3 regions of the Cyanobium sp. Alchichica 3B3-8F6 genome follow, and region 1 is predicted to be linked to each of the others. Evidence: predicted binding sites of a transcription regulator. Region 1 holds the regulator's gene; each other region holds the start of a gene.
The links. Region 1 encodes NtcA, which controls nitrogen genes in cyanobacteria. Its sites were predicted from a motif close to GTANCNNNNGNTAC; they were not measured.
Positions count from the first base shown of each region.

Region 1 (6,333 bases):
AGGTGAGCGCCGGTGGCTATCAGTGGCGGTTTCGTTGGGCCTTCGATCGCGGTGAGCTCAGCGTGGAGCCGTCGTTGGGCCGGGCCCTGATCCAGGACGCCCTGCTGCGCTATCTGCTCAAGGTGGATTACCAACTGGAGCCAGGAGGCGACTATGCCTTCACGGTGCGGGCTCGCTTTTGAGGCCCTGCAGGCAGCGGCGCACCTCCTGAGTGGGCCGCTGCAGCCGTAAGCCGCTGTGACGCTCCACCAACAGCTGGGCCACCACATCGTCGATGTCGCGGCGGGGCAGCCGCAGACCCGCCGGCAGCAGTCGCCACCAACCGTTGGCTGGATACAGCTCCCAGTAGCGATCGCGGGCGGCCAGAGTGCTGCCGTGCTCGTCGACCAGCTCCAGCTCCAGGGCCAGTGCGGCCAGCGGGCCGCGCCAGGCGCTACTGCTGGTGCCGTTGCCCACCACCACCCGGGTCAGCCCCTGGCGTTGCCAGGCCTGGAGCTGGGCCCGGCTTGCCTCGGGGGGCAGGATCGCCGCCTCCAGAACGAGGGCTTGCGCGAGATCCGCCAGCACCAGGCCACATTTGCTGCGGCCGGGATCGAGCCCCGCGATCAAGCCCGCCGTCATGGCCGGCGGGGGCCTGGGCCAGCGCCGGCCGGCGCGCCAGGTCGCAGCCAGCGCACGTCCACCGCAATCGGGTCGGGGGTGTCGGCATCGCGCACGACCAAGGCTTCTAGTTGCGCCACCTGGCCCGCTGGCCTTTCGCTCAGATCGCGGCCCAGTTGGCTCAAACGGGCCGCATCAAACTGCAGGCCCTCCGCCGCGGTGCCCTGGCGTTGGGCCTTGGCATAGGCCGCCGCCAACAGCAGGTTGAGCCGGCGATTGATCGCTTCCACGCTGCTGAGGTCGCCTTCGATGGTGGTGCTGGCCAGCACTTCGCCGGCCTTGACGACAGCCCGGTTTGGGCGGAGGTCGGGGAAGGCGAGCACCTGGCGCTCACCCCGCAACACGTTGGCGGCCGAAAGGATGCTCACCACCCAGCTGCCGGGTTTGGCCAGGAGTCCCTCCAATTTGGCGATGTCGCTCTTGGGCACCAGCAGGATCTGGCGGTCGACCTGCTGGCCAGGCAACACCCGCCGGAATGCGGAGAGGTTGGCTTGTTGCAGCAGGGCCGTGATCACGGCGCTGGCCTGCTCGGGCTGCTCCAGGGTCACCTTGGCGCTGGCCAAGGTCTGACCGCTGGTGATCACCACATCGCCGCGGCGCAGGGCAATCAGGTTGCTCTCAAGATCCTTGAGTTCTTGGGCGCCTGCGGCAATGCGGCGGCGCACCTGGGCCAGTTCGGTTTCGGTGCGTCGGATGTCAGCGTCGCGGTCTTGAACCTCACGGCTGAGCCGTGTGCGTTCCACCTCCAGGCTGTTGCGTTGGGCAACCAGCGGAGCCAGTTCCTGACGCAGCTGATTGGCCCGCGCCTGGGCCTGTTCGAACCGCTGTTGCGCATCCCGTTTCCCCTGTTCGGCCCGGTTGAGCTCCTGCTGGCTGGTGGCCAGTTGGGCCTGACTGCTGGCCAGCTGGCGGCGGCTGCTCTGCAGACGATCCTCCAGCCGATCGAGCTCGAACAGACCCGTGCGCAGGCGCTCACTCACCAGCAGCATCAGCCCCAGCGAGATCGCGCTGATCAGGCTGCCGGTGAGCACCGTGATCAACACGGCGGTGCGTCGGGGCCTCAGCTTGAACAGACTGAGGCGCGCCTTGCCAACCCGGCTGCCCAGCCGGTCACCCAGGGTGGAGAGCACTCCCCCCAGGGCTAGCAGCGCCAAGATCAGCAGCCAGCCGGTCACATGCGTCTGCGAACGGGCCCCAGTATCCCTGCCCCTCAGCCGAAGCGCTCAGCTGAAGCGTTTGGCCAGGGCAATCGGGTCAAAGACGGTGATTTTCTTGCGGTCGATCTGCACCAGGCCGTCGTTGCGTAGATCCCCCAGCAGGCGGGTGATCGTGACGCGCGTGGAGCCGATGGCTTCGGCGATGGCCTGGTGGGACAGGCGAAGATCGATGGTGATGCCCTCGCTGCTGGGAACGCCGAAGTCGCGGCAGAGCACCAAGAGAAAGCTCACCAGCCGCGAGCTCATGTCCCGGTGGGTGAGGGTTTCGATCATCGTTTCGGTTTGCAGGATGCGTGAGGAAAGGCCCTGCAGCAGCAGCAACCCGACGCTGGCGTCCTGCTCGATGGCGCGCCGCACCGAGGTGGCTGGAGCGGTCACCATCTCGACCCGGGTGAAGGCCACAGCGTGATAAAAGCGATCTGAGCGCTGGCCCGTGAGCAGGGACAGCACCCCAAACAGGCTGTTTTCCCGCAGCAGGGCCACCGTGATTTCTTCACCGGATTCGTAGACACGCGAGAGCCGCACCGCGCCGCGGCGCAGCAGGTACACCCGTTCGGCTGGATCGCCGGGGAAAAAGATCGTCTTGCCCCGTTCGATCGTTTCGACGCTGCTGCCGGCCAGCCCGCGGATCACCTCTAGCAGGGTGGGACTGGCCTGGCCAGCGCTGCCCATGCCGGCCACCACCCCTGGGGCCCCGGTCGATGGGGTGGCGGCGGTACGGCTGAATCCGTGGGTGGCGCCAACCATCGTGGCTTAGGCAAGTGGCCGGACCCTAAGGATCACCCGGGGGTGCCCCTGTAGCAACGCACACGATTTGCCGTCGCCTTGCTGTTGCCCCTGGTTGGTTTTGGGCGCAGCAGTACGGATGTTTCCACCAGGGATGGTGTCATTCGCTTGTGGAACGGTCCGATCCCGCTACATTCAGGTCCTCGGGGGGCGCAGCCGCGACTTCCCTGGTGGGGTGTCGCGTCCCCGTTCGTCCTGCCCCTTGTCCTGACACGGTGTCCATGACCGCCAGCTTGCCCGTCCCAGGTCTGACCTCCGGAACCGGAGCGGGTTTTCCTGCGGTCCAGCACGCTCCCCAGCGCCCGGGCCATCGCCCCCTGGCGGCGGTCTCTCCGGCTCCCGTGCTGCGTTTGGTGGCCCAGCAGGAGGGTCTGCTCCAGATCCACACGGCTCCGTTCCGGGGCAGTTTCGGTGCGGTGCTCAGCCAGGCCTTGCGCACCGCCGGGCTGGGCAGTCGGGTGCTGGTGAGCCAGTTTCTCAAGGGTGGCGTGGATCAGGGGCTGGAGAGCAGCCTTTGGCTTTGTGGCCGTCTGCAGTGGTTGCGGCCCGGGGTGCCCGCCTGCCTCTCGGAGCGGGCCGCCGACCAGGATCAGGAGTCGGTGGAGGCCGTGCGCCAGGTGTGGGCCTTCAGCCGTGAGCAGTTGCTCAGTGGCGCTGTGGATCTGATGGTGCTCGACGAGCTGGGTCTGGCGGTGGAGCTGGGCTACATCGACAAGGCCGACGTCGTGGCCACCCTCGATCGCCGGCCGGCCCATCTGGATGTCATCCTGACCGGTCCGGCCATGGCTTCTGAGCTGATGGCGATGGCCGACCAGGTCACCCAGCTGCGTCGAGGTCTCTAATGCTCAAGAACGATCGCTGGATTAATGAGCAGGCCGCGGCCGGAATGCTGCAGCCTTTCCAGTCGAGCCTGGTGCGTCACCTGGATCCCGACACCGCCAGTTCGCCGGTGCTCAGCTACGGCTGCTCGTCCTATGGCTACGACCTGCGGCTGTCGGCGAAGGAGTTTCTGATTTTCCGTCACGTGCCCGGCACGATCATGAACCCCAAGCGGTTCAATCCGGCCAACCTTGAGCCTGCGCCCCTGCATGAAGATGAGGATGGCGCCTATTTCATCCTGCCGGCCCATTCCTACGGGCTGGGGGTGGCGCTGGAGAAGATGAAGGTGCCGCCCAATATCACCGTGATCTGCCTGGGCAAGAGCACCTATGCGCGGCTCGGCATCATCGTCAACACCACTCCTGCAGAAGCCAGCTGGGAAGGGCACCTCACCCTTGAGTTCAGCAACTCCTCCGGGGCTGATTGTCGGATCTATGCCAACGAAGGCATCTGCCAGTTGCTCTTCTTTGAGGGCGATCCCTGCGAAACCACCTATCAAGATCGGGCCGGCAAATATCAGCACCAGCCCGAGCGCGTCACCCTCGCCCGCATTTAAGGCGCCAGGCGAGCCTTGTGCAGCCGGCTCTTTTCATACCACTCGGCAAATTGCGGGGTCCAGGCCTGTAAGTGAGGCCACATCAGGTCGCAGAGCTCGCGGATTTCCTGCTGCGCATCGAGCTTGGCCCGCAGGTCGAGGAAGTGCAGGAAGGCCCTCAGGGTGAAGCTCACCACGAAGTGCTGGCGGTAGTCGAAGGGCAGGATGCCGCGCGCGTGCTCCTCAGCGAAGCCCGCTGCCAGCAGGTCGCGGTAGCGCGCCGCCGCCGCCCGGCAGAGATCCAGATCCACGGCCCGCTGCTCAGCGGTGTAGGCGTACTTCTTGCCCTGCCGGTCGCTGTAGCTGCCAACCGGACGCAGGTAAAACACCTCCTCCAGCTCCAGCTCGCCGTTTGCCGCCTTGCAGATGCGATCGCCCGTGTAGCGCATCGATTGCACGTCGAAGCTCACCCCCACCCGGTGCGTGCGCGCCTGCTGCATCACCGAGTGGGGAAACCAGCCCACGTTGAGCACGATCTGGGCGTGCTCCAGGGGGCCGTAGTGGCCCCGCTCTCCGGCCAGCAGCCGCTTGATACAGATCTCGCCGGCCTTGGTTTCGTCCGGCCAGTTGGCCGTGTCTGCGACAACAAACCCCTCGCTGTAGTCCTGGTGCATGCCGGCATACACGCACTGCTGGGGGTTGGGCGTAGCGGCGATCAGGGCGACGCGGAAACGGGGATCCATGGCGGATTTCAGGGGGGAAATTAGGCGTGGCTGCGGGGTCCGGCCATCGTGGCAGCCTTTGGCGCGCCTGCAGCGACTTCGCCCTCTGTGACGTCGACGCTGGTGTTGGAGGTGGTGTTGGGCGTGGCATCGAGGCTGCTGACGGCGCCCATGCCGGCCAGGGCGGGTAGGGGTTCGCCGGCAATCAGGGCGCTGCTGAGGGCCTGCAGTTCTGCCGTGCTGCGGGCCCCGATCGAGCGGCCCACGGGCGTTCCGGCGGCATTGAACAGTTCCAGCTGGGGAATGCCGTTGACGTCGAAGCGCTCCAGCTCCGGCTGCCAGCGGGGGTTGTCGACGTTGAGCAGCACCACATCAAGCGTCCCCCGGTGTTGGGCCTCGATCGTCTCCATGGCCGGCGCCATGCTGCGGCAGGCCTCACACCAGTCGGCGTAAAACTCCACCACCGTCGGCTTGCCGTTGCGCAGGGCCACGGGCAGATCGAGCGACTGGCGCGCTAGGCGCTCCAGGGGCGCTTCGGGGTGCAGGCCACCCCGAAACCACACCAGGCCAGCCGCCAGCAGCACGGCCAGCACCAGCAGCAGCAGGCGTTCGCTCGGGCCTAAGCCGGGGTTTGGCGAGGGGCTGGTCATGGCTGCAGGCTGCGCAGGGCGCACTGAGGGAGCGTGGCTGCACTTTGCCAGTGCTTGCTAGCGTTTTGCTTGAGGTGAACCGGCCTTGTTCGTCCACCGGCCTCCCCTGTGAAACGGCGCCTCACCTTGCATTTTCCCCGCGAAGCGGTGCACCTGCCGATCACCTATCGGTTGGCCGTGGATTTCGACGTTGCCGCCAAGATCCTGCGGGCTCAGATTGCCCCCAACCAGAGCGGCACCATGGTGGTGGAGCTCTCGGGCGACATCGACGAACTGGCGGCCGCTGAGGCCTGGCTGGAGAGCCAGGGGTTGGGTCTCAACCGGGCGCCGGGGCAGATCGCCATCGACCGCGGCCGTTGCGTCGATTGCGGCCTGTGCTCCAGCGTTTGCCCCAGCGGCGCCCTCAGCCTGCGTCAGCCCGCTTGGCAGCTGCACTTCGATGCGCAACGCTGCCTGGTCTGTGAACAGTGCATTCCGAGTTGTCCTCTGGATGCCATTGCCCTGGTGTTGGCTCCCCCGTGATGGCCCTGGTGCGTCTGCTGCTGTTGCCTGTGCGGGCACCAATGCTGCTGGTTCTGGCGGCCATCGCCGTCTACGAGGGGCTGCAGTGGAGCCAGCCGCTGGAGGGAGCCGCTGCCTCGGGAATGGGGCAGTTGTCCAGTTTGTTCTGGTCGCTGGATTGCCTCCACGCCCTGCTGGTGGTGGTGGTGTGCACGATGCCCGATCTGCTGTTGCAGCGGATCTCCAACGTGATGGCGTCCAGCCGGGTGATGAGCCTGGTGATCACGTTGCTGATCGTCACGGTGGGGGGCCTGTATCTGCTGCACCTCAAGGTGCTCACCAACGTGCTGATCCTCGGTTCGACGGTGCTGCTGGCCCGCCTG
Region 1 is NZ_JAGQCZ010000004.1:138,187-144,519, forward strand. Features, by position in the region: gene KBY65_RS05045 (DUF3146 family protein) at 1-182, shown strand, start outside; gene KBY65_RS05050 (resolvase) at 160-621, opposite strand; gene KBY65_RS05055 (DUF3084 domain-containing protein) at 618-1,835, opposite strand; gene ntcA (global nitrogen regulator NtcA) at 1,884-2,624, opposite strand; gene KBY65_RS05065 (cob(I)yrinic acid a,c-diamide adenosyltransferase) at 2,885-3,505, shown strand; gene dcd (dCTP deaminase) at 3,505-4,098, shown strand; gene thyX (FAD-dependent thymidylate synthase) at 4,095-4,820, opposite strand; gene KBY65_RS05080 (thioredoxin domain-containing protein) at 4,841-5,449, opposite strand; gene KBY65_RS05085 (NIL domain-containing protein) at 5,558-5,971, shown strand; gene KBY65_RS05090 (hypothetical protein) at 5,971-6,333, shown strand, end outside.

Region 2 (6,333 bases), on a different contig from region 1:
GCATGGTGGCGCTCTGGAGCGTGATCGGATTGCTGGTGCTCACCTCAGCGAGCTGGTGGGTGGCGGAACGGGAAATGGGCGATGGAGCCTTCTATCTCAAGCGCCAGCTCATCTGGATGGTGGCCAGCTGGGGCCTGCTCTGGCTCGGCCTACGCACCAGCCTGCGGCGCTGGCTGCACCTCGCCCCCCTGGGGCTCTGGGTCGGCATCATCATGATTGCGGCCACCCTGGTGGTCGGCAGCACCGTCAATGGGGCGAGCCGCTGGCTGGTGGTCGGTCCCGTCCAGCTGCAACCGTCGGAATTGGTGAAGCCCTTCCTGGTGCTGCAGGGGGCTGCGCTGTTTGCCCACTGGAAGCGCATCGGCGGCGATCAGAAGCTGCTGTGGCTTGGGGTGTTCGGGGCGCTGATTCTGCTGATCCTCAAGCAGCCCAACCTCAGCACCGCCGCCCTTTCCGGCCTGCTGCTCTGGCTGATGGCGCTGGCCGGCGGCCTCTCTCTACCCCTGCTGCTGGGGGCCGCCGGTGCCGGGGGTCTGCTCGGCAGCGCCAGCATCCTGATGAACAACTATCAGCGCCTGCGGGTGGCGTCGTTTCTCGATCCGTGGCGCGATGCCCAGGGAGATGGCTACCAGCTGGTGCAGAGCCTGTTGGCCATCGGCTCGGGAGGCGTTCTGGGGGAGGGTTTTGGCCTATCCACCCAGAAACTGCAATACCTGCCGATCCAGAGCACCGATTTCATCTTCGCTGTGTTTGCCGAGGAGTTTGGCTTTGTGGGATCGGTGGTGCTGCTGCTGTTTCTGCTGCTGTTTGGTTTTGTGGGCCTGCGGGTAGCTCTGAGTTGCCGCAGCAACCAGCAGCGCCTGATCGCCATCGGCTGCACCACCCTGCTGGTGGGTCAATCGATTCTCAACATTGCGGTGGCCAGTGGCGCCATGCCCACCACCGGCCTGCCCTTGCCGCTGATCAGCTACGGCGGCAACTCGCTGTTGGCCAGCCTGCTGGTGTGCGGCCTGCTGATCCGCTGCTCGCTGGAAGCAGGCGGCCTCGCCTCCACCCCCCGCCGCCGGCGCACCGCAGCCGCCCGATAGGCTGACCAGATGATTAGCCTTGGGCCCCAACTGGCCGATTGGGCCCGCACCAGCGAGGCGCTGCTGCAGCAATCCCTGGCCAGCCCCTCACCCGGCACCGTGGCCGTGGTGTTTGCAGGCGGGCTGCTCACCAGCCTGGGCCCCTGCTCCCTATCGCTGTTGCCAATCACCCTGGCCTACCTGGCCGGCTTCAGCAACGAAACCGGCAGTGCTGCATTGGCCCAGCGTCAGACCCCCTGGCTGCGCAGCCTCAGCTTCACTGCAGGGATTGTGGCGGCCCTGGTGCTGCTGGGCTTGGTGAGTGGGCTGCTGGGCCGCATCTATGGCCAGATTCCTGGCCTGATTCCGACTGTGGTGGCGGTGCTGGCCCTGCTGATGGGGCTCAACCTGCTTGGCCTGCTCAAGCTGCCCCTGCCCGCCGGCCCCGATCCGGAGGTGTGGCGTCGCCGCGTGCCGGCGCCACTGGCGCCGATGGCTGCGGGCCTGGCCTTCGGGCTGGCGGCCACCCCCTGCACCACGCCGGTGTTAGCGGTGCTGCTGGCCTGGATAGCCCAAAGCGGCAAACCCCTGGTGGGGATGCTGCTGCTGACCAGCTTCGGCGCGGGCCAGGTCGTGCCGCTGCTGCTGGCGGGCACCGCGGCGGCCAGTTTGCCGCACCTACTCAGCCTTCGCCGGGTGGGTCAATGGGTGCCACCGATCAGCGGCGTGGTGCTGGTCACCACCGGTGCCCTCACCCTGGTGGCCAACTGGCGATGACCAGCTCCATCAGAGGCTTCACCCGGGTGCTGGGCTGGATCTCCGATCTGCGCCTGGCGATTGTGCTGCTGCTGGTGATTGCCGTCGCCAGCGGGGTTGGCACGGCCATCCCGCAGCAGGAAACCGCCGAGTTTTATCACCGGCTTTACGACCCCCAACCCTGGCTGGGCCTGCTGGGCGGCGATGGGGTGATGGCCCTGCAGCTCGACCATGTCTTTTCCAGCGGCTGGTTTCTAGGGCTGCTGGCCTGGCTGGCCCTGTCACTGCTGCTCTGCAGTTGGCGCCGCCAGTGGCCCGCCCTGCAGGCCGCCCTGCGCTGGATCGACTACCGCTCCCCTCGCCAGCTCAGCAAATTGAGCGTGGCCGAAACCCTGCCCACCCCTAGCCCCAGCTCCAGCCTGGACACGCTGGCCCAGCTGCTGCAGCGTCAGGGTTGGCAGATCCAGCTCCAGGAGGGGCGCCTGGCGGCCCGCAAGGGGGTGGTGGGCCGGGTGGGCCCCATGCTCGTCCATGCCGGCATGGTGGTGTTGATGCTGGGTGCCGCCTGGGGGGCCGTAGGCGGTCAGCGGGCCGAGCAATACCTGGCCCCCGGCCGCAGCCTCGAGCTGATGGACAGCCGCGGCAGCAGCCGGCTCACTCTCGCCCTCGACCGCTTCGCCATCCAACGGGATCCCGCCGGCCGACCAGAGCAATTCACGTCCCAGCTGCGCATCCTTGAGGGCGACGGCAGCGAAGGCAGCCTGCTGAAGCAGGCGCAAATCAGCGTCAACCATCCGCTGCGCTTCCAGGGAGTGACCCTCTATCAGGCCGACTGGGCCCTGGCGGCGATCACGGTGCAACTGGGCAAGAGTCCGCTGCTGCAACTGCCGCTGCAGAGCTTCCCTCAGCTGGGCGAGCAGGTGTGGGGGCTGGTGCTGCCAACCCGGCCCGATGGCAGCGAGCCGGTGCTGCTCAGCCTGAGCAGTGAGCAGGGGCCAGTGGATGTGTACGGCGCCGATGGCAGCTTGCTCAGCCAGATCGCCCCCGGTGGTGAACCCGTGGAGGTGAAGGGTCTGCCGATCCGGGTGGAGAGCGTGCTGCCCGCCAGCGGCATCCTGCTGAAGCGGGATCCGGGCGTGCCCCTCGTTTATGCCGGCTTTGCCATCGCCCTGGCCGGTGGAGGCCTCAGCCTGCTGGCCACCCGTCAGCTGTGGGCGATCGCCGAGGAGCAACCGGGCCAGCAGGGCCAATTGCACGTGGCCGGGCTGTGCAACCGCAACCTCACCGGCTTTGCCACCGAACTACCCCAGCTCCTGAGCCAGCTCTGAGGTGGCCCGTCAGCAGGGCAGCCGCGTGCCGTGGCTGACCCGCACCACGGTGTGCACGTTGCCGCGGGGATGGAAGTCGGCTTCCAGCTGCATCCACTGGGGATCGGTGGCGGCCACCAGGTCGTCGAGAATGCGGTTGGCCACCTCCTCATGGGAGATGGAGCGGTCGCGGTAGCTGTTCACGTAGAGCTTGATCGCCTTGAGCTCCACCACCCGGGGGCCAGGCTGATAGAGCAGACGCAGCACGGCGAAGTCGGGGTAGCCCGAAAACGGGCACTTGCAGGTGAACTCGGGCAGCTCGATCGAAATCTCGTAGGGGCGTCCGGGCCGGGGATTGTCGAAGCAGATCAGCTCCGCCTCGGCGATGGCCCGCTCGCCATAGAGCGGCGTTTGGGTGCGATCAGGGCTGGCGGGAGCTGCGGAGCTGGAGGACATGGAAAGGGGAAACGGCCCGGCCAGAGGCCCGGCGTGCACGGCGTGCACGGCGATCCTAGAAAGAACCGGGAAGCCACTCCGGCGCCCCGCGCGAGCGCCCCCGCCGGTAACAACCGCTACGACGACCCCCGCAAAGCTCGGGCCTAATGGGGCGATTCCCTCCCACCGGCAGGGATTTCCTGAGAGACTTCTATTTAGCCCGAGCTGTTCCTATGAAAAAAGTTGAGGCCATCATTCGTCCCTTCAAGCTCGAGGACGTCAAGATCGCGCTGGTGAACGCGGGGATCGTGGGCATGACCGTGAGCGAGGTGCGCGGATTTGGCCGTCAGAAGGGCCAGGTGGAGCGCTACCGCGGCTCGGAATTCACCGTGGAGTTCCTGCAGAAGCTGAAATTGGAAATCGTCGTCGACGACGACAAAGTCGATACCGTGATTTCAGCGGTTCAGGACGCGGCCCGTACCGGCGAAATCGGTGACGGCAAGATCTTCGTCAGCACGATCGACTCGGTGATCCGCATCCGCACCGGCGACCGCGACAGCGGCGCCATCTGATCTGAGCTGAGCTTGTCGGCACCAGCGCCGTTCAGCCATCCCCTCGAGCCCTGGTGGTCAGCGTGCTGGCCACCAGGGCTTTGATCTGGGCGGGGCCCACGGTCGCCGTGGCTAGCGGAGCAGGGGTTGCCTGTTCGGGGTTTACCTGTTGGGGGTTTGCCTGTTGGGGGTTTGCGGTTTGTGCAACATCGTGTTGAACAACGCCCAAGCGCCGCAGCCACAACAGGTATTCGTGGTTGCCGGCGGGCCCGGTGATCGGCGACGCCACCAGGCCGCAGGCCTTCAGCCCCAACGCCCCGGCCGCCGCAATCACCCCCGCAATCGCATCGCAGTGGGCGACGGGATCGCGCACGACCCCGCCCTTGCCGACGCGGCTCTTGCCCACCTCGAACTGGGGCTTGACCAGCAGCACCAGATCGACGGGCACCTCGTTCTGGAGCAAGCCCAGCAGGGCCGGCAACACCAGGGCCAGGGAGATGAACGACACATCGGCCACCGCCAGATCGGGCAAAGGGTCCTCCGGGCCGTAGAGGTCTGCGGGGCTGAGGTGGCGCAGGTTGGTGCGCTCGCGCAGCACCACTCGGGGATCGCTGCGCAGGCTCCAGGCGGTTTGGCCGTAACCCACATCAATGCCATAGACGCGCGCGGCGCCGTGCTGAAGCAGGCAGTCGCTGAAGCCGCCGGTAGAGATGCCGCCATCGAGGCAAACGCGGCCCTCCACCTGCAGCGGAAAGTGCGCCAGCGCCTCGAGCAACTTCTCACCACCGCGGGAGACGAACCGGGGCGGCTGCTGCACCAGCAGCTCCGCCTCCGGCAACACCTCCGTGCCCGGCTTGTCGAGCACACGATCGCCCTGCCGCACCCTCCCGGCCCGAATCAGCTGTTGGGCCTGCTGGCGGCTGGCGGCCAGGCCGCGGGCCACCAGCTCCAGATCCAGGCGTTGTTTGCGGGCCATGGCACTCGCGCTTTTGTGATCAAACCACAACGCAAACGGAACACATTCCAAGCAAGCCCGTCTCCCGCTCAAAACTCAGCGGAGGATGTCTCTCAACTTCGAAGCGGCAGCGATGGCCACCTTGATCCACCGCGCCCAAAAAACCAACAACGTGCTGGAGCTGCTCTACCCCGGCAGCTTCGTCAAACTGCGCAACCAACCGCATGATTTGCCTCCCTTCCAACTGATCCAGTGCCGCGGCGAACGCTGCTGGGTGCGCCAGCAGGCTTGGGGACATCAGGTGCACTGGGAAGTGGAGCACCGTCGCCTGACTGCGGCGGCCTGACAACTGCGGCCTAACCAGTCCCCAGGGGACGCACCCATACATTGGTCTGGACGTGAGCCAAACGCGGCCTTGATCGAGCGTTACACCCTGCCCGAAATGGGCAACCTCTGGAGTGAGGAAGCCAAGTTCCAGAGCTGGCTGGATGTGGAGATCGCCGCCACCGAAGCCAACTGCGAGCTGGGCCGGGTGCCCGCCGAGGCCGTGGCCACGATCAAGCAGAAGGCCAGCTTCAGCGTCGAGCGCATCCTCGAGATCGAGGCGGAAGTGCGGCACGACGTGATCGCCTTTCTCACCAACGTGAACGAGCACGTGGGTGACGCCGGGCGCCACATCCACGTGGGCATGACCAGCTCCGATGTGCTCGACACGGGCCTGGCACTGCAACTGAAGGCCTCGGTGCAGCTGCTGCGCACCGAGCTTGACGCTCTCGCAGACGCCCTTAGGGCTTTAGCCCGCGCCCACAAGGGCACGGTGATGATCGGCCGCTCCCACGCCATCCACGGCGAGCCGATCACCTTCGGCTTCAAGGTGGCGGGCTGGCTGGCGGAGGTGGAGCGCAACCGCGACCGGCTGGAGCGCCTCGAGCGGGTGGTGAGCGTGGGCCAGATCAGCGGTGCCATGGGCACCTACGCCAACACCGACCCCCAGGTGGAAGCGATCGCCTGCGCCAAGCTCGGCCTGGAGCCGGATACGGCCAGCACCCAGGTGATCTCCCGCGATCGCCACGCCGAATACGTGCAAACGCTCGCCCTGGTGGGCGCCGCCCTGGAGCGCTTCTCCACCGAGATCCGCAACCTGCAGCGCACCGATGTGCTCGAGGTGGAAGAGAACTTCGCCAAGGGGCAGAAGGGCAGCTCGGCCATGCCCCACAAACGCAACCCGATCCGCAGCGAGCGCATCAGCGGCCTGGCGCGGG
Region 2 is NZ_JAGQCZ010000002.1:229,065-235,397, forward strand. Features, by position in the region: gene KBY65_RS03065 (FtsW/RodA/SpoVE family cell cycle protein) at 1-1,088, shown strand, start outside; gene KBY65_RS03070 (cytochrome c biogenesis protein CcdA) at 1,098-1,844, shown strand; gene KBY65_RS03075 (cytochrome c biogenesis protein ResB) at 1,841-3,151, shown strand; gene queF (preQ(1) synthase) at 3,161-3,586, opposite strand; gene KBY65_RS03085 (P-II family nitrogen regulator) at 3,799-4,137, shown strand; gene KBY65_RS03090 (TlyA family RNA methyltransferase) at 4,169-5,092, opposite strand; gene KBY65_RS03095 (hypothetical protein) at 5,205-5,417, shown strand; gene purB (adenylosuccinate lyase) at 5,487-6,333, shown strand, end outside.
Region 2: the regulator NtcA is predicted to act here: its motif matches at 3,693-3,706, upstream of KBY65_RS03085 (P-II family nitrogen regulator).

Region 3 (6,333 bases), on a different contig from region 1:
TCAAGGTTTTGAAGGTGAGGCTGGCCAGATAGCCCTTGGGGTCTGCCGGATCGAACACCACGCCGTCGAAGAACGTTTCCTTGCCGCGGGAATCGCTGGCGGGAATGGCCTGCGCCTGACCGATGGCGGTGGCGGCCTCACGCCACAGATCGGAGCGGTTCACACGGTCGATCAAGGCCTTGGTGTCGGTGTTTGCGGGCAGATAGCCCCAGCGGATGTCCTCGGTGAGGAACCAAAGATCGTGGCTCTTGTAGGGGAAGGAGTGAGAGTTTTGGTCACTCCAGAAGTGCATTTTCAGCGGAGTGTTCGCCACCTTGCGCCCGTCTCCGTAGTCGAAGCTGCCGGCCAGTCGGGGCTTGATGTCTTCCACGCTGCACCTGAAGTAGCGGTCTCTCGAGGTGATCTCGCAGAGTTCATCGAGATTGGCAGGGTCCTCGCACCAGATCTGGGCCTCCTGGACGGCCATCAGCAAGGCCTTTGCCGCCTTGGGGTTTTTGTCCACCCAATCGGAGCGCATCGAGAAGGCCTTTTCAGGATGGTCTTTCCAGAGTTCGCCGGTGATGGCTCCTGTATAGCCAAGCTTCTGATTTACGGTGCGCTGGTTCCAGGGCTCGCCCACGCAGAACGTGTCCATGGTGCCGGTTTGCATGTTGGCCACCATCTGGGCTGGTGGGACCACCACCAGGTCGGCTTCGGTGGCCGGATTCACGCCATTGGCTGCCAGCCAGTAACGCATCCATAGATCATGCGTTCCACCTGGGAAAGTCATGGCGGCTTTCAGCAGTTTGCCGCTGGCTTTTTTCCTCTCGGCAATTTGTTTGATCTTCGGGTCTTTGATGGTGACCTTCTCGGCCAGGAATTCATTGGAGAGTGAGAGGCCTTGGCCATTCACATTGAGCCGAGCCAAGATATACATCGGCAACGGCTTCTGGCTCTTGGTGATGGAACCTGTGGTGAGCAGGTAGGGCATCGGTGTGAGGATGTGAGCGCCGTCAATGCCGCCCCGTTCACTGCCAAGTTCCAGGTTGTCGCGGGTGCCAGCCCAGGAGGTTTGCTTCACCACCTTCACTTCGGGCATGCCGTGTTTGGCAAAGAAACCCTTCTCGGAGGCAATGATCAGCGGGGAGGCATCGGTGAGGGCGATGAAGCCCAGGGTGGCGCCTGGGACTTCGGGAGCGTCAACGCCGCTGGCCGAGCTGGTGGCTTGAATTTCAGGTTTCTTGCCAGGGCCGCCACAGGCGGCGAGCCAGAGGGCACCGGCCGCCGAGCCAGCGGCAGTGAGCAGAAACTTGCGGCGCGAAAAATTGGACATGTGTTGCGGAGCGGCGTGGATGCTGCCGGAGTGATGGCGAACTGCACTCCGGTCGGGCTCCACAACAAAGCGCACCGAACCGGCCAAAAGGTCAGGTCGGCGCATGAGCTGACCGACCCAACTAAGACACCACGCCGGCCCGCCAGGGGAGAGTGGCGGTTGCTACCGATTGGCCAATGTCTGCCGGAGGCGCTCGCCACTGCGGGCTGCCAGCAGGGCGCGGGCCTGCTCGAGGGCTGCGGGCAGGCTGTCGATCTGATCGCTGAGCCAGAGGTAAGCGCCCAGATTCCAGAGCAGTGGCCCGGCCAGGGGGCCTTCGCTTGTCAGCGCAGCCAGCGCCTGCGCTTGCCAGGTTGCCAGGCTTTCCCAGGCCACGTCATCGCCATGGAGGCCGTGGTCGCGCGGGTGCAGCAACAGCCTCTCCACGCTTCCCTGGCGCAGCCGGGCGGTGATGCCGGCGCGGCTGGAGGGGAGGTCGGTGGACCCCTCCAGTCCCTTCACGGTGAGCACGTCGGCCTCGCCGGCCAGCTCCAGCGCTTCCCAGGCCCGCTTCTCCGTGGGGGGATGCACGAAGCCGCTGATCAACAGATGCTGGTCCCGGTGGGGTGTCCACAGCAGTTCCAGGCTGGCCACCGGCGGACGCTTGCCGATTTCATCGCGGGCCGGCACCAGGCGCTCGGCCGCCGGGAAGTGGTCGGGCTGGTGGGTGAGTGCCAGGTTGTGCAGATCCAACCTCTCCTGCACAGCAGTGAGTGTGAGCCCGCGCCAGGTGATGCCGAGCGCTGCAAACAGTTCCGCCAGGGTGACGCCGTATTTCACCGGCATCGGATCACCGCCATGCAGCACCACCGGCAGCCCGCTGCTGGCCAGCAGCAGCGCCAGCAGCGGCAGCAGCGGTGCGGTGCGGCTGCGGCCGTCGTAGGGCACCCCGAAACTGAGCGCCCGCTTGCCTGGGGTTTCCAGCACCGGGCCGTTCTGTCTGTAGCTATCGAGCATGCCCGCCAGCTCAATGGGCAGCGGCCTGCGGATGCGGTGGGCGATCAGAAAGGCACCCAGCTGGGCTTCGCTCACCTTGCCTTGGAGCATCAGGTCTGTGGCGATGCGGGCCTCGTCCCGGCTGAGTCCGGTGCTGGTGTGTTCGCCACTGCCCACCTTGCCGATCAGCTCGCGGAACTGGGCCCGAGCCCCTCCGAGGGCCTGCAGCTGTTGGTCTCGGCGGCTGCTGATGTTCGGTAGCGGTTGCGACACGGACAGCGGGCGCCTCAGCGCACAATCTCGTTGATTTTCAGCAAGGAAATCATCCAGCACGGAAGTCTGCGCCGCCGCCATGGGTGCCACTTCCCTGTTTTTGTTCCCGACGGCGTAGCTCTCATCGGCGCTTGCTCGGGTCCCACAGGCCCTTCCCGGCCTGCTTGGGACGTCCGACGTTCCTTTGCGCCCCCGCTGCCGCCAATGACCAGCGTTTCTGTTTCTTCCCCGCCTGTGCTCAGCAAGGTGGAGCAGGCCAAAGCCGATCTCTGCGGCCTCGAGTTGGCGCCCCGATTGGAGGAGCTGGGCCGCCAGGGCTGGGAAGCCCTGGACGAGGCCACCCTCACGATCCGGCTGAAGTGGCTGGGCATCTTCTTCCGGCCGGTGACCCCTGGGCGCTTTATGGTGCGGCTGCGCCTGCCCAATGGCGTGATCAGCGCCGAGCAGCTGGCGGTGCTGGCCGATGTGATCGACCGCTGCGGCGAGCACGGCAGTGCCGACCTCACCACCCGCCAGAACATCCAGCTGCGGGGCTTGCTGCTCGAAGACATGGCGCCCTTGATGGCGGCGCTGGAGCGGGTGGGACTGACCAGCCGCCAGTCGGGCCACGACAACCCGCGCAACGTCACCGGCAATCCCCTGGCCGGCATCGATCCTGAGGAAATCGTCGACACCCGGCCCCTGGTGGACGCCATCCAGGCGGCGCTGCTGGGTCCGGCCGGCCCGCGCAACCTGCCCCGCAAGTTCAACGTGGCCGTCGGCGGCGCCCCCGACAGCTTTCTGCTCCACAACGACCTGGCCTTCCTGCCGGCCCACCACAACGGCGCGCTGGGCTTCACGGTGATGGTGGGCGGTTTCTTCTCGGCCCAGCGCAACGAACTGGCGATCCCGCTGGGGCTGTGGCTGCCGGCCGAGCAGCTACCCGGCTTCACCCTGGCGGTGCTGCGCCACTACGAGCGCTCCGGCAATCGCCAGCAGCGCAACAAGAGCCGGTTGATGTATCTGATCGACCAGCTGGGTGTGGAGAGCTATCGCCAGGCGGTGCTCAGCACCTGGGCGGAGTTAGGCGGCGATCCCGCCACCGCTGCCGCCCACGACGGCAGCCATCTGGTGACCCGGGCGCCCCGCGATGGCCTGGGTGTGCAATCTCAAAAGCAGCAGGGCCTGCACTGGGCGGGGCTGCATGTGCCGATGGGGCGCCTGGATGCCGAGGGGATGGTGGAGCTGGCCCGGCTGGCCCGCATCTATGGCAGCGGCGAGCTGCGGCTCACCGAGGCCCAGAACGCCCTGATTGTGAATGTGCCGGCCGAGCGTCTCGAGGCCCTGCTGGCCGAACCGCTGCTGCAGCGCTTCCGCCCCGATCCCTCGCCCCTGCAGGCCGAGGCGGTGAGCTGCACCGGCAACGCCTACTGCAGCTTCGCTCTGATCCCCACCAAGGGCGCGGCCCAGGCGGTGCTGGAGGAGCTGGAGCAGCGCGTCGAGCTGCCCCATGCGGTGCGCATGCACTGGACCGGCTGCCCCAACGCCTGCGGCCAGCCCTACATGGGCCAGATCGGCCTGATGGGTGCCAAGGCCCGCAAGGACGGCGAGATGGTGGAGGCCGCCAAGATTTTTCTGGGCGGCTCGATGGATGCCGAGCCGAAGCTGGCCGAGCTGCACGACAAGGGCGTGCCGCTCAGCGACCTGCCGGATGTGCTGGAGCAGTTGCTGGTGGAGCGCTTCGGCGCCCGCCGCCGGCCAATGCCAGCGTGAATTGTTGATCCAACCTCTCCGGGGCCAGATCCAGCACCGCAGCCTCGCCATTTTGCCAAGCTTTCCCGACCCGGCGGTATGCATCGTTTGAACCACGCCGATGCGCCGTTGCGGTTGCCACCTTGCGGCCATCCGGATCGCTTGCCGGAGCTGCAGCGCTGGCGCCGGACGTCCGGGTGGCAAGCCGCTGGCTGGGTGGCCGCGATTGAGGCTGGCTCCGTTGCCGTCGATGTCGACGTCCTCACGGTGCTGGCAGAACGCCTAGATGGGCCATCGGCCCTGCGCCTGCTGCGTTGGTGGTGGCAGCTACCCAGCCCTGATCCCCGCTGGCCGGCACTGATCGGCGGGGTTCGCGATCCTTTGCTGGCGGCCTGGCTGCGGGATCGCCTGGCCAGTCCAGACCAGTCTGGAGCCCCTGAGATGAGCGCTTGCCTGTTGCCGTTGCTGGGCTTCCAGCGCCAGCCCCAGGACGGGGCGCTCTTGGCCCGTTGGGCCTTGGCTCCGCAGCCCGGTGCGGTGCGGCGCGCGGCCCTGGAGGGGTTGGCCGTTGGCCTCAGTGCCTGGCCGCAGGCCGCCCTGGCCAACTGGCTGCGCCGCCTCGCCACCGACCACGATTCGTCGCTCGCCGCTGCAGCCGTCGATTTGCTGGCCCGTTTGCCCGCGGCCCGTGCCCAGTTGGTCGCCCTGGCAGGTGTGCCCCTGGATGCTGCGGTGGAGCAGCGGCGTCAGCGGCGGCTGGCGGCTCTGTCCCTCCCCCAGGCCCTGGCCAGCTCCCTGCTGCTGGTGGTGCACGGCCGCGCCGGCGGGGTGGTGCCTCCGGAGCTGCTGGAGCTGGCGGCTGAGCTGGAGCGGCGTCGGCGAGCGCCGGTGTTGCTACAGGCCCTCACCGGCGAGCCCCCCGGGCGACCTGCTGCTGTGGGCGAGGCCAGCGCGTTGCCGCTCACCCTGGTGCCCCTGATGCTCCTGCCAGGCGGCCATGTGCGCCACGACATTCCCGCCATTGCCGCCCATTGGCGGCTTCAGGGCCCCGTGCGGCGGCTGCCTTTCTTAGGCGCCTGGCCCGCCTGGCAACGCGCCCTGGCCGCCGAGATGGCGGAGCTGTGCGAGCGAGCGGCCCAGCCACCCGCTCAGCCGCCCCCCCAGCCCCTGCTGCTGCACCATCCCCTGGAGGGCCCTCTGGCCCGGCGTTTCCTCGCCCATCTGGAGGCGTGCACCGGCGCCCGCTGCGTGCCCGCTTCATACAGTGACCCCAGTGGCGAGGGTCTCCTGAGCAGCCTGATCCCAGCCCCGATCGCCGGCGCTCCAGCACCGCCGCCCCTGCTGCCCCTGGCCCTGGCCGCCAACCGGCTGACCGACAGCCTCGCCTCCCTGGTGGGTCCGCCGTTGTTGCAGCGCGCTCGCTTTCGTCAGCTGCTGCTGGCCGAGCTGGAGGCCCTGCCATGAGCGGCGCCAACCCGCCGGGCACGGTGTATCTGGTGGGGGCGGGCCCGGGGGATCCCGATCTGCTCACGGTGAAGGCCCAGCGCCTGCTGCAGCAGTGCGACGCGCTGGTGTACGACTCGCTCGTGCCGCGCGAGGTGCTGGCCCTGGTGCCGGACAGCGCCGAGAAGCATTTCGTGGGCAAGCGCCGCGGCCACCACTCGGTGCCCCAGCCCTCCACCAATGCGGTGCTGGTGGAGCTGGCGGGCCGGTGCCGCTGCGTGGTGCGCCTCAAGGGCGGCGATCCGTTTTTGTTTGGCCGCGGCGGTGAGGAGGCCGCCCACCTGGAGCGCCAGGGGGTGCCCGTGGAGGTGGTGCCGGGGGTGACCGCGGGCATCGCTGCTCCGGCCTACGTGGGCATTCCCGTGACCCACCGGCGGGCCGGCAGCTCCGTCACGTTTGTGACCGGCCATGAGGAGATCGACAAGGCCCGGCCCAGCGTCGACTGGCGCGGCCTAGCCCGCAGCAGCGACGGCCTGGTGATCTACATGGGGCTGCACAACCTGCCCCACATCTGCGAAGAGTTGATCGCCGGTGGCCTC
Region 3 is NZ_JAGQCZ010000003.1:153,346-159,678, forward strand. Features, by position in the region: gene KBY65_RS04055 (CmpA/NrtA family ABC transporter substrate-binding protein) at 1-1,312, opposite strand, end outside; gene KBY65_RS04060 (anthranilate phosphoribosyltransferase) at 1,475-2,515, opposite strand; gene KBY65_RS04065 (ferredoxin--nitrite reductase) at 2,765-4,312, shown strand; gene KBY65_RS13860 (CbiX/SirB N-terminal domain-containing protein) at 4,391-5,755, shown strand; gene cobA (uroporphyrinogen-III C-methyltransferase) at 5,752-6,333, shown strand, end outside.
Region 3: the regulator NtcA is predicted to act here: its motif matches at 2,545-2,558, upstream of KBY65_RS04065 (ferredoxin--nitrite reductase).